Regions from separate parts of the Bradyrhizobium sp. CCBAU 53421 genome, predicted to be linked through region 1. Evidence: riboswitches for the same ligand, from Rfam matches in the RefSeq annotation. Region 1 holds a riboswitch; the other holds the start of a gene.
The links. A riboswitch is a leader RNA that binds a small molecule or an ion and turns the genes downstream of it on or off. The one in region 1 is predicted to bind cobalamin.

Region 1 (3,617 bases):
GCCGAGCTTGCCTTGCGCAGTCGTCACGAAATTGAAGTTGGCCGGATCATGCAGAAAGTGAAGATTTGCGTCCCTTTCGCCATCTGTGACTTCACTGGCGATCAACGAGAGCGCCAAGGCACGCCAGCCCAACTCAATCGGCTTTGCATATGTCGACGCAAGTGTAATCGTCCCGTCGGTCGCGATCTTCCAAGTGATAGCGTACTGTTCGTCTGATCTATTGTCCGGGTGCCTGGTCCATGAAAAATAGACATACTCTGTTCGGTCAATTCCTTCGGCGACTCCCCATGATCGAGGCACAAAGTGAGCCACCTTCGAGACCATGGAGATGATTTGTTCTATAGTCTCACCATCTTGCGCTCGCCACGTTGACTTGACCCTTTCGACAAGCGCGTGGTCGTTGGCGCGAACATTGTTGCTCGTCACCGCCAGCCCGGCCAGGCAGATCAGCGACCGACCGATACAGAACCAAAGCACGCGTCTTCCAGGCATTTTCTTCATTGCTTCCGGCCCATCTAGTTATCATCCACACGTCAATTCCAAAGCGGGACGTCCTCCTCAACGTGCTATGCGCAGATCGCAAGAAGTTAGCGGCAACGTGACGCGGGCGCCTGCCGATGTCCCGCACGAGCAGGCGCCGTCCCTCGATGTCACGCGCCGCTAACTTCAGTGGTCAGCCAAAGCCTCAATTTGCAATGCTGGACCTGCCCAGGAGGAGAAGCCTGGACATGCCGAGGACCTGCATTCTTCGTGCCAGGCAATAACCGGCAGTTCGCGCCAGATTTGTGCCGTCTTTGTCGACTTACCGACCTGCGCACGTTCTAATGTTACCATACAGCCTATTCGCCACGACTTCCGTGAATGATTCTTATCACGCACTGAATCTTCGACAGTGCGGGCGAATGCCTTGCTGCCGGAGTCTTGACGACAATTGGGAGCAGGTATGCCGCCATCGATCCGTGTGATCCAGGGGCGTCGCCGCTACTACGAATGTCGAGGGCGCCCAAGCCTGTTGTGCTTGGCACTTTGCGGCCTACATCAACGCGGAGCCGCCCTTCAGCGGCGAGCGATTTGGAATCGACGTTAAGGAACTTCACGGATCAAGCAGGCGGACGAGACGTGGCATTCTCCGCTCGCGCAATGTTATGGGCCGTCGTCTACCTGCTCGTCATTGCAGTCAACATTAGAGGAACTGCGCTTCCACGCAGCCGTGTCGACCGGCAAGAGGGAAGCCTCAGGTCTTGCTAGCTTCGGCTTGAATTACTGAACGCTTTCGAGAGCATCTGTCTGACGGGGTGGCTCATAAAAGGCCTTGCCATCCAGCCGAACAGACCGACAGTAAAGACGGCAGCAGCAAAGACGCCGAGGGCGCTCCAAACAGCCATTTTCATTGCGAGGCTCTCTTGTGGTTGTGGTGATTCAATATGCTTGCTTTGGCCAGTATCACCAAAACATCAGCTTGACGCCTACCAGGATTGGCTGGTCGTACATCGACATGCTCGCTGAGCACGCTGCTGGATTTAGCGCATACCTCTTGCGCCTATTCGACACTGATCCATGGTTATTGGTGGAGAGGGAGGACGCATCGAAGCGTGCTCGATGAATCGTTCGAAAGCCGGGCCGCATGAAAACGTCCAACTCGGCGTGGTACCTTCATCCTGCAGGCCGCGTCGTCTCTTCCATAGATCTGACACGCCGCCCGACGCCACGCGCCTTCGAGATGGCCATTCCGATATCTTATGATTCGAGAGTGGCGTCCACGTCGCGATCAAGAGTGGCCTTGGAACGTCATTCGCGTAAGAGGCCGCAGCACCAATTTGAGAGGTTGACGGCCGAGTTCTCTTGCCGATAATCCAAGTCGTCGAGGTTCTCCGGTTTCCATTTGATCCGGAGCTAAGAGGGAAGCCGGTGCCAATGCCGGCGCTGCCCCGCAACTGTGAGCGGCGAGCCACTGTCCAATCACTGAAGCCCGCGCGGCTTCGGGAAGGCCGGACAGCAGCAATGACCCGCGAGCCAGGAGACCTGCCCCGACAATATGTTCATCCACGGGCGGGGTGTCCCGGTGGTGCGCTAAGCAGCCGTCGCTCGGGCGACTTCTCCTGCCTGCGTCCGCCATGGCCTTTGCCCCCAACCCGGGGTTAGCGCTATGTCTCTTCTCTCACTTCCGGTTGCCACGCTCGGAACGCCGCGCATCGGTCCAAGGCGCGAGCTCAAATTTGCACTCGAAAGCTATTGGGCCGGAAGAACCAGCGAACAGCAGTTGCTCGAGGATGCGGCCGGCCTACGTGCTGCGAACTGGGCGCGCCAGAAGTCCCTCGGTGTCACCGTCATTCCGTCGAACGACTTCTCGCTGTACGATCACGTGCTCGACACCAGTGTCATGGTCGGCGCCATCCCGGAAGTCTACGCCTCGAAAGCCGAGCCCGTTTCCCTCAAGACGTATTTCGCCATGGCACGCGGTTCACAATACGACAGCCGGGGTGCGAGTTGCGGCCACGGATCTCGCGGCGATGGCGCACCCGCGCAGGAGATGACCAAGTGGTTCGACACCAACTACCATTACATGGTCCCGGAATTTCACCGCGGACAGACTTTCAGGCTGTCCTCTCGCAAGCCTATCGAGGAGTATGAGGAAGCCAAGGCCCTTGGCTTTCAGACTCGCCCTGTCCTGATCGGCCCGGTCACATTCCTAAAGCTAGGCAAGAGTGCTGATCCTGCGTTCCAGCCACTGTCACTACTGGATGACCTGCTACAGGTTTATATCGAGGTTCTGCAGGAATTGGCCAAACGTGGGGCAAATTGGGTTCAGTTCGACGAGCCCTGCCTGGTTCTTGATCTGGATGAGGAATCAAGAAAATCCTTGCTACATGCCTATGACCGGCTCGCCAAGGAAGGGCCGGCCATCAAGATCATGGTCGCCAGCTATTTCGGTGGCCTCGGCGACAATCTTCCCACCGCCTTGCGCCTGCCTGTCGCCGGGCTGCACGTCGACCTGGTTCGGGCGCCAGCGTTATTGGGCCAGATCATTACCGCCAAGCGAAGTGATCTTGTCGTGTCACTCGGCGCGATAGACGGCCGCAATGTGTGGCGAACGAATTTGTCGGCACTGCGCCAGCGGCTCGATCCCGCTATCGCGAAGCTCGGCAAGGATCGCATACAAATCGCTCCCTCCTGTTCGCTGCTTCACGTGCCGGTCGATGTTGAACTCGAGACGGAGCTCGCTTCAGACGTCAAGAGTTGGCTTGCATTCTCGGTTCAGAAGATTCGCGACCTTGCGACCTTGGCGCGCGCTCTTGCGGGTGATCAGAATGTTGCCGGCGCTCTTGCGGAATCGGAGCGCGTCACCACCAATCGTGGGACTTCGCCAAAGATCCAAGATGCCGGTGTCGCCGTCCGGATGAGAGCGATGAACCAGACCACGCGCCGGCGCGCCAGTCCATTTGCCAGTCGTGCCGAGATCCAGCGCAAGCGCTTCAAACTACCGGCGTTTCCTACCACGACGATCGGATCGTTTCCGCAGACTGCGGAGGTCCGCAATGCCCGCGCAGCACACGCGCGAGGCGCGATGAGCGACGGACAATACGACGAGTTCCTCAAGGAAGAGACTGCCCGTGCCG
Region 2 (3,617 bases), 1.2 Mb from region 1:
TCGATCTCGCCGACGACAGGTCCGGCATAAAGTCCGGACGCCAGCGCCAGTTGCGCGATCACGGCCTGCGCGGCGACGGGGCCGCCCTTGTCGCACAGCACCTTCAGCCGACGCAGCGTCGAGACCGGCAAGGTCGAGAATTCATCGAGCCGCAAATCGTCGCGGCCGTCGGCCGGCAGCACCACCAGGGCGATGCCGCGTTCCTTCGCCAGCCGATGCACCGCGGCCAGCCCGTATGACCAATAAGGTTCGCCACCGATCAGCCGCACCAGGATGCCGCGCGCGTGCGACAGCGTCCGTTCGATATAGGTGTCGACCGACAGCGGATGGCGCAGCTCCGCGAGATTGGCGAGCCGCAGCGACGGCAAAGCGGCGCGGCCTCGCCGCCAGCCGGCCGCGAACGCCGCGAGATCACTGTCGGAAAACGACAACACCACGAGATCGGCCGGATCCTGGCCGAGGTCCCTTGGCGTCGCGGTCTCCTCAAGGCCGCGGCTCTCGCGGAAGACGACGTGCATCAGACACCAAGCCGAGCCCTGATCGCAGCTTCGTCGATATCGCCGTGTTCGCCGATCACGACGAGCTTTGACTGCCTTGCCCGCACGCCCCAGGGCATGTCGAATTGATGCCTGACGCGCTCGCCGACCGATTGCACCAATAGCCGCATCGGCTTGCCTTCGACCGCGATGTAGCCCTTGGCGCGCAGCACGTTCTGTTCGCGTGCCAGTCCCTTGATCGATGCGACCAGCGCATCGACGTCCGAGACCTCGGGAAGGTCGATCACCACGGAATTGAAATCATTGTGCTCGTGCTCATCCTCACCGTCATGGTGCGAGGGGCGCGATGCGAGGTCATCCTCTGCCGCAGCCTCGAGGCCCAGGATCACGCGGGCGTCGATCGCGCCGTCGACGACGGGCAGCATCGGCACCTCGCGCGGCATCTCCGCCGCGATCACGGCCTTGGCCGCACTGATCCCTTGGGCACCCGCGAGATCGGCCTTGGTCAGCAGCACGATATCGGCGCAGGCGATCTGGTCCTCGAACACCTCCGACAGCGGCGTCTCGTGATCGATATTGTCATCAGCCGCGCGCTGGGCGTCGACCGCCGCGGGATCAGGCGCAAAGCGCCCGGCGGCGACGGCCTCGGCGTCGGCCAACGCGACCACGCCGTCGACCGTGATCCGCGAACGAATCTCCGGCCAGTCGAACGCTTTCAGCAGCGGCTTTGGCAGCGCGAGGCCGGATGTCTCGATCACGATGTGATCGGGCTTCACCGGGCGTGCGAGCAGCTGCTCCATCGCCGGGATGAAATCGTCGGCGACGGTGCAGCAGATGCAGCCATTGGCGAGCTCGACGATGTTCTCGGTCGGGCAATTGGCATCCGCACACGACTTCAGGATCTCGCCGTCGACGCCTTCGCTACCGAATTCGTTCACCAGCACCGCGAGCTTCTTGCCGTTGGCATTGCGGATCAGATGCTGGATCAGCGTCGTCTTGCCGGACCCGAGAAAGCCGGTCACGACGGTGACCGGAACCTTGGCGAGCGTGGTCATTCTGCGGCCTCCGGCACGACGGGAAGAGGTGGAATGCGGGCAAGCGACTGCTTGCGGAAGATTTCGGGACGGCTGCGCCACGGCACGATGCCGTCAGGCGCCGCGGCATAGGCGGTAGCGCCGGCAATCACATCCCTGGCATGATCGGCGGAGAGGCGGCCGTAGACATAGGACCACCGCCCCGGCGCACTGAGCGCGACCGAGCAGCCCTGGCTACAGGCCGACAAGCATTCGACGGGAACCAGATTGACGCTATCGGGCACGCCGGCGTCGACAATTGCGGCATGCAGGCGCGCACCGGGCGCGGTCTCGCCTTCGGCCAGCGTCTGGCCGGCGCGGCAGGTGATGCAGACATGAAGTGTAACGCTCATCGCCCTTCCTGGATTGACTGCGGGAAGCGATGAGGCACACGAACCTGACGTGAACAGGCCCGTTCCCCGTCGCGGAACACCCCGTCCGCCGGTCTCAAACACACTGCGTCGGCAGGTCTCCCGGCTTGCGGAGCGGGATTTCTCCCTTGATGCCCACCTTCCCGACTCCATCAGGGAATCAGTGGCTTGGGCATCTCTCCGGTCACGGTCGCGGGGGCGGCTACGCTTCGGGCAAACCTTGCGGTCAGAGCCCTATCGCATTCCCTCTTCGCCTGTCGTAGGACAGGAACCAACGCGGGCCCACCATTCGTCCAAGCCTCGCACTTGTCAAGCCGAAGGAACGTGATGATTTCTGATGGAAACGACGCTGAAGACGGCGCCGTTGGCACCGACCCTTCATTGGATGCGCGCCATGCGGCCAAGATGGCGAAAAAGAAGGTCGCCCGCGACAAGATCATGGCGACCAAGAGCGGTGACAAGGGCCTGATCATCGTTCATACCGGCGCCGGTAAAGGAAAATCCTCCTCCGCCTTCGGCATGATCGTGCGCTGCGTCGCGCACGGCTTTCCCTGCGCGGTGGTACAGTTCATCAAGGGCGCCTGGGATACCGGCGAGCGCCGCCTGCTCACCGGGCATTTCGGCGATCTCTGTCAATTCCATGCGATGGGCGAAGGTTTTACCTGGGAGACGCAGGATCGCGCCCGCGATATCGCGGCAGCGCAAGCCGGCTGGGAAAAAGCCAAGCAGCTGATCGCGGATCCGAGCTTGCGGATGGTCGTGCTCGACGAGATCAACATCGCGCTGCGCTACGACTATCTGGCGATCGCCGATGTTGTCGACTTCCTGACCAATTCGAAGCCGCCGATGACGCATGTCGTGCTCACTGGGCGTAACGCCAAGGACGAGTTGATCGAGATCGCCGATCTGGTCACCGAGATGACGCTGGTGAAGCACCCCTTCCGCTCCGGCATCAAGGCGCAACCGGGCGTCGAGTTCTGATAGACATCACCATGGCGCGCGCATTGATGATTCAGGGAGCCGGTTCGGATGTGGGCAAGTCGCTCATCGTCGCCGGCCTCGCGCGTGCCGCGAGACGACGCGGCCTGCGCGTGCTGCCGTTCAAGCCGCAGAACATGTCGAATAATGCCGCCGTGACCGTCGACGGCGGCGAGATCGGGCGCGCGCAGGCGCTGCAGGCGCTCGCTGCCGGCGTCGAGCCGCATACCGACATGAACCCGGTGCTGCTGAAGCCGGAAACCGATGTCGGCGCGCAGGTCATCGTGCACGGCAAGCGGATTGCGACCGCCCGCGCGCGCGAATATGCGGGCATGAAACCATCGCTGATGGGCGCGGTGCTGGAGAGCTTTGCGCGCCTGAAGGCGCGCGCCGACCTCGTGCTGGTCGAAGGCGCCGGCAGCCCCGCCGAGGTCAATCTGCGCCAGTCCGATATCGCCAATATGGGCTTTGCGCGGAGGGCCGACGTGCCCGTGGTGCTGGTTGGCGACATCGACCGCGGCGGCGTGATCGCGCAGCTCGTCGGCATCAAGACGGTGATCGACCCCGATGATGCCGCGATGATCCACGGCTTCGTCATCAACAAATTCCGCGGTGATCCCTCGCTGTTCGACGACGGCTACCGCCTGATCGAGGCGCGCACCGCGTGGCACGGCTTTGGCGTGCTGCCGTGGTTCGCC

Region 2: it holds a riboswitch for cobalamin, as region 1 does, so the genes downstream of both, XH92_RS29350 (DUF1636 domain-containing protein) here and metE (5-methyltetrahydropteroyltriglutamate--homocysteine S-methyltransferase) in region 1, are expected to answer to the same signal.

Annotation. Positions count from the first base shown of each region.
Region 1 is NZ_CP030047.1:7,413,467-7,417,083, reverse strand. Features, by position in the region: gene XH92_RS34770 (nodulate formation efficiency C protein) at 1-501, opposite strand, end outside; cobalamin riboswitch at 1,848-2,045, shown strand; gene metE (5-methyltetrahydropteroyltriglutamate--homocysteine S-methyltransferase) at 2,147-3,617, shown strand, end outside.
Region 2 is NZ_CP030047.1:6,180,423-6,184,039, forward strand. Features, by position in the region: gene cobN (cobaltochelatase subunit CobN) at 1-518, opposite strand, end outside; gene cobW (cobalamin biosynthesis protein CobW) at 518-1,552, opposite strand; gene XH92_RS29350 (DUF1636 domain-containing protein) at 1,549-1,923, opposite strand; cobalamin riboswitch at 2,016-2,232, opposite strand; gene cobO (cob(I)yrinic acid a,c-diamide adenosyltransferase) at 2,269-2,922, shown strand; gene XH92_RS29360 (cobyric acid synthase) at 2,934-3,617, shown strand, end outside.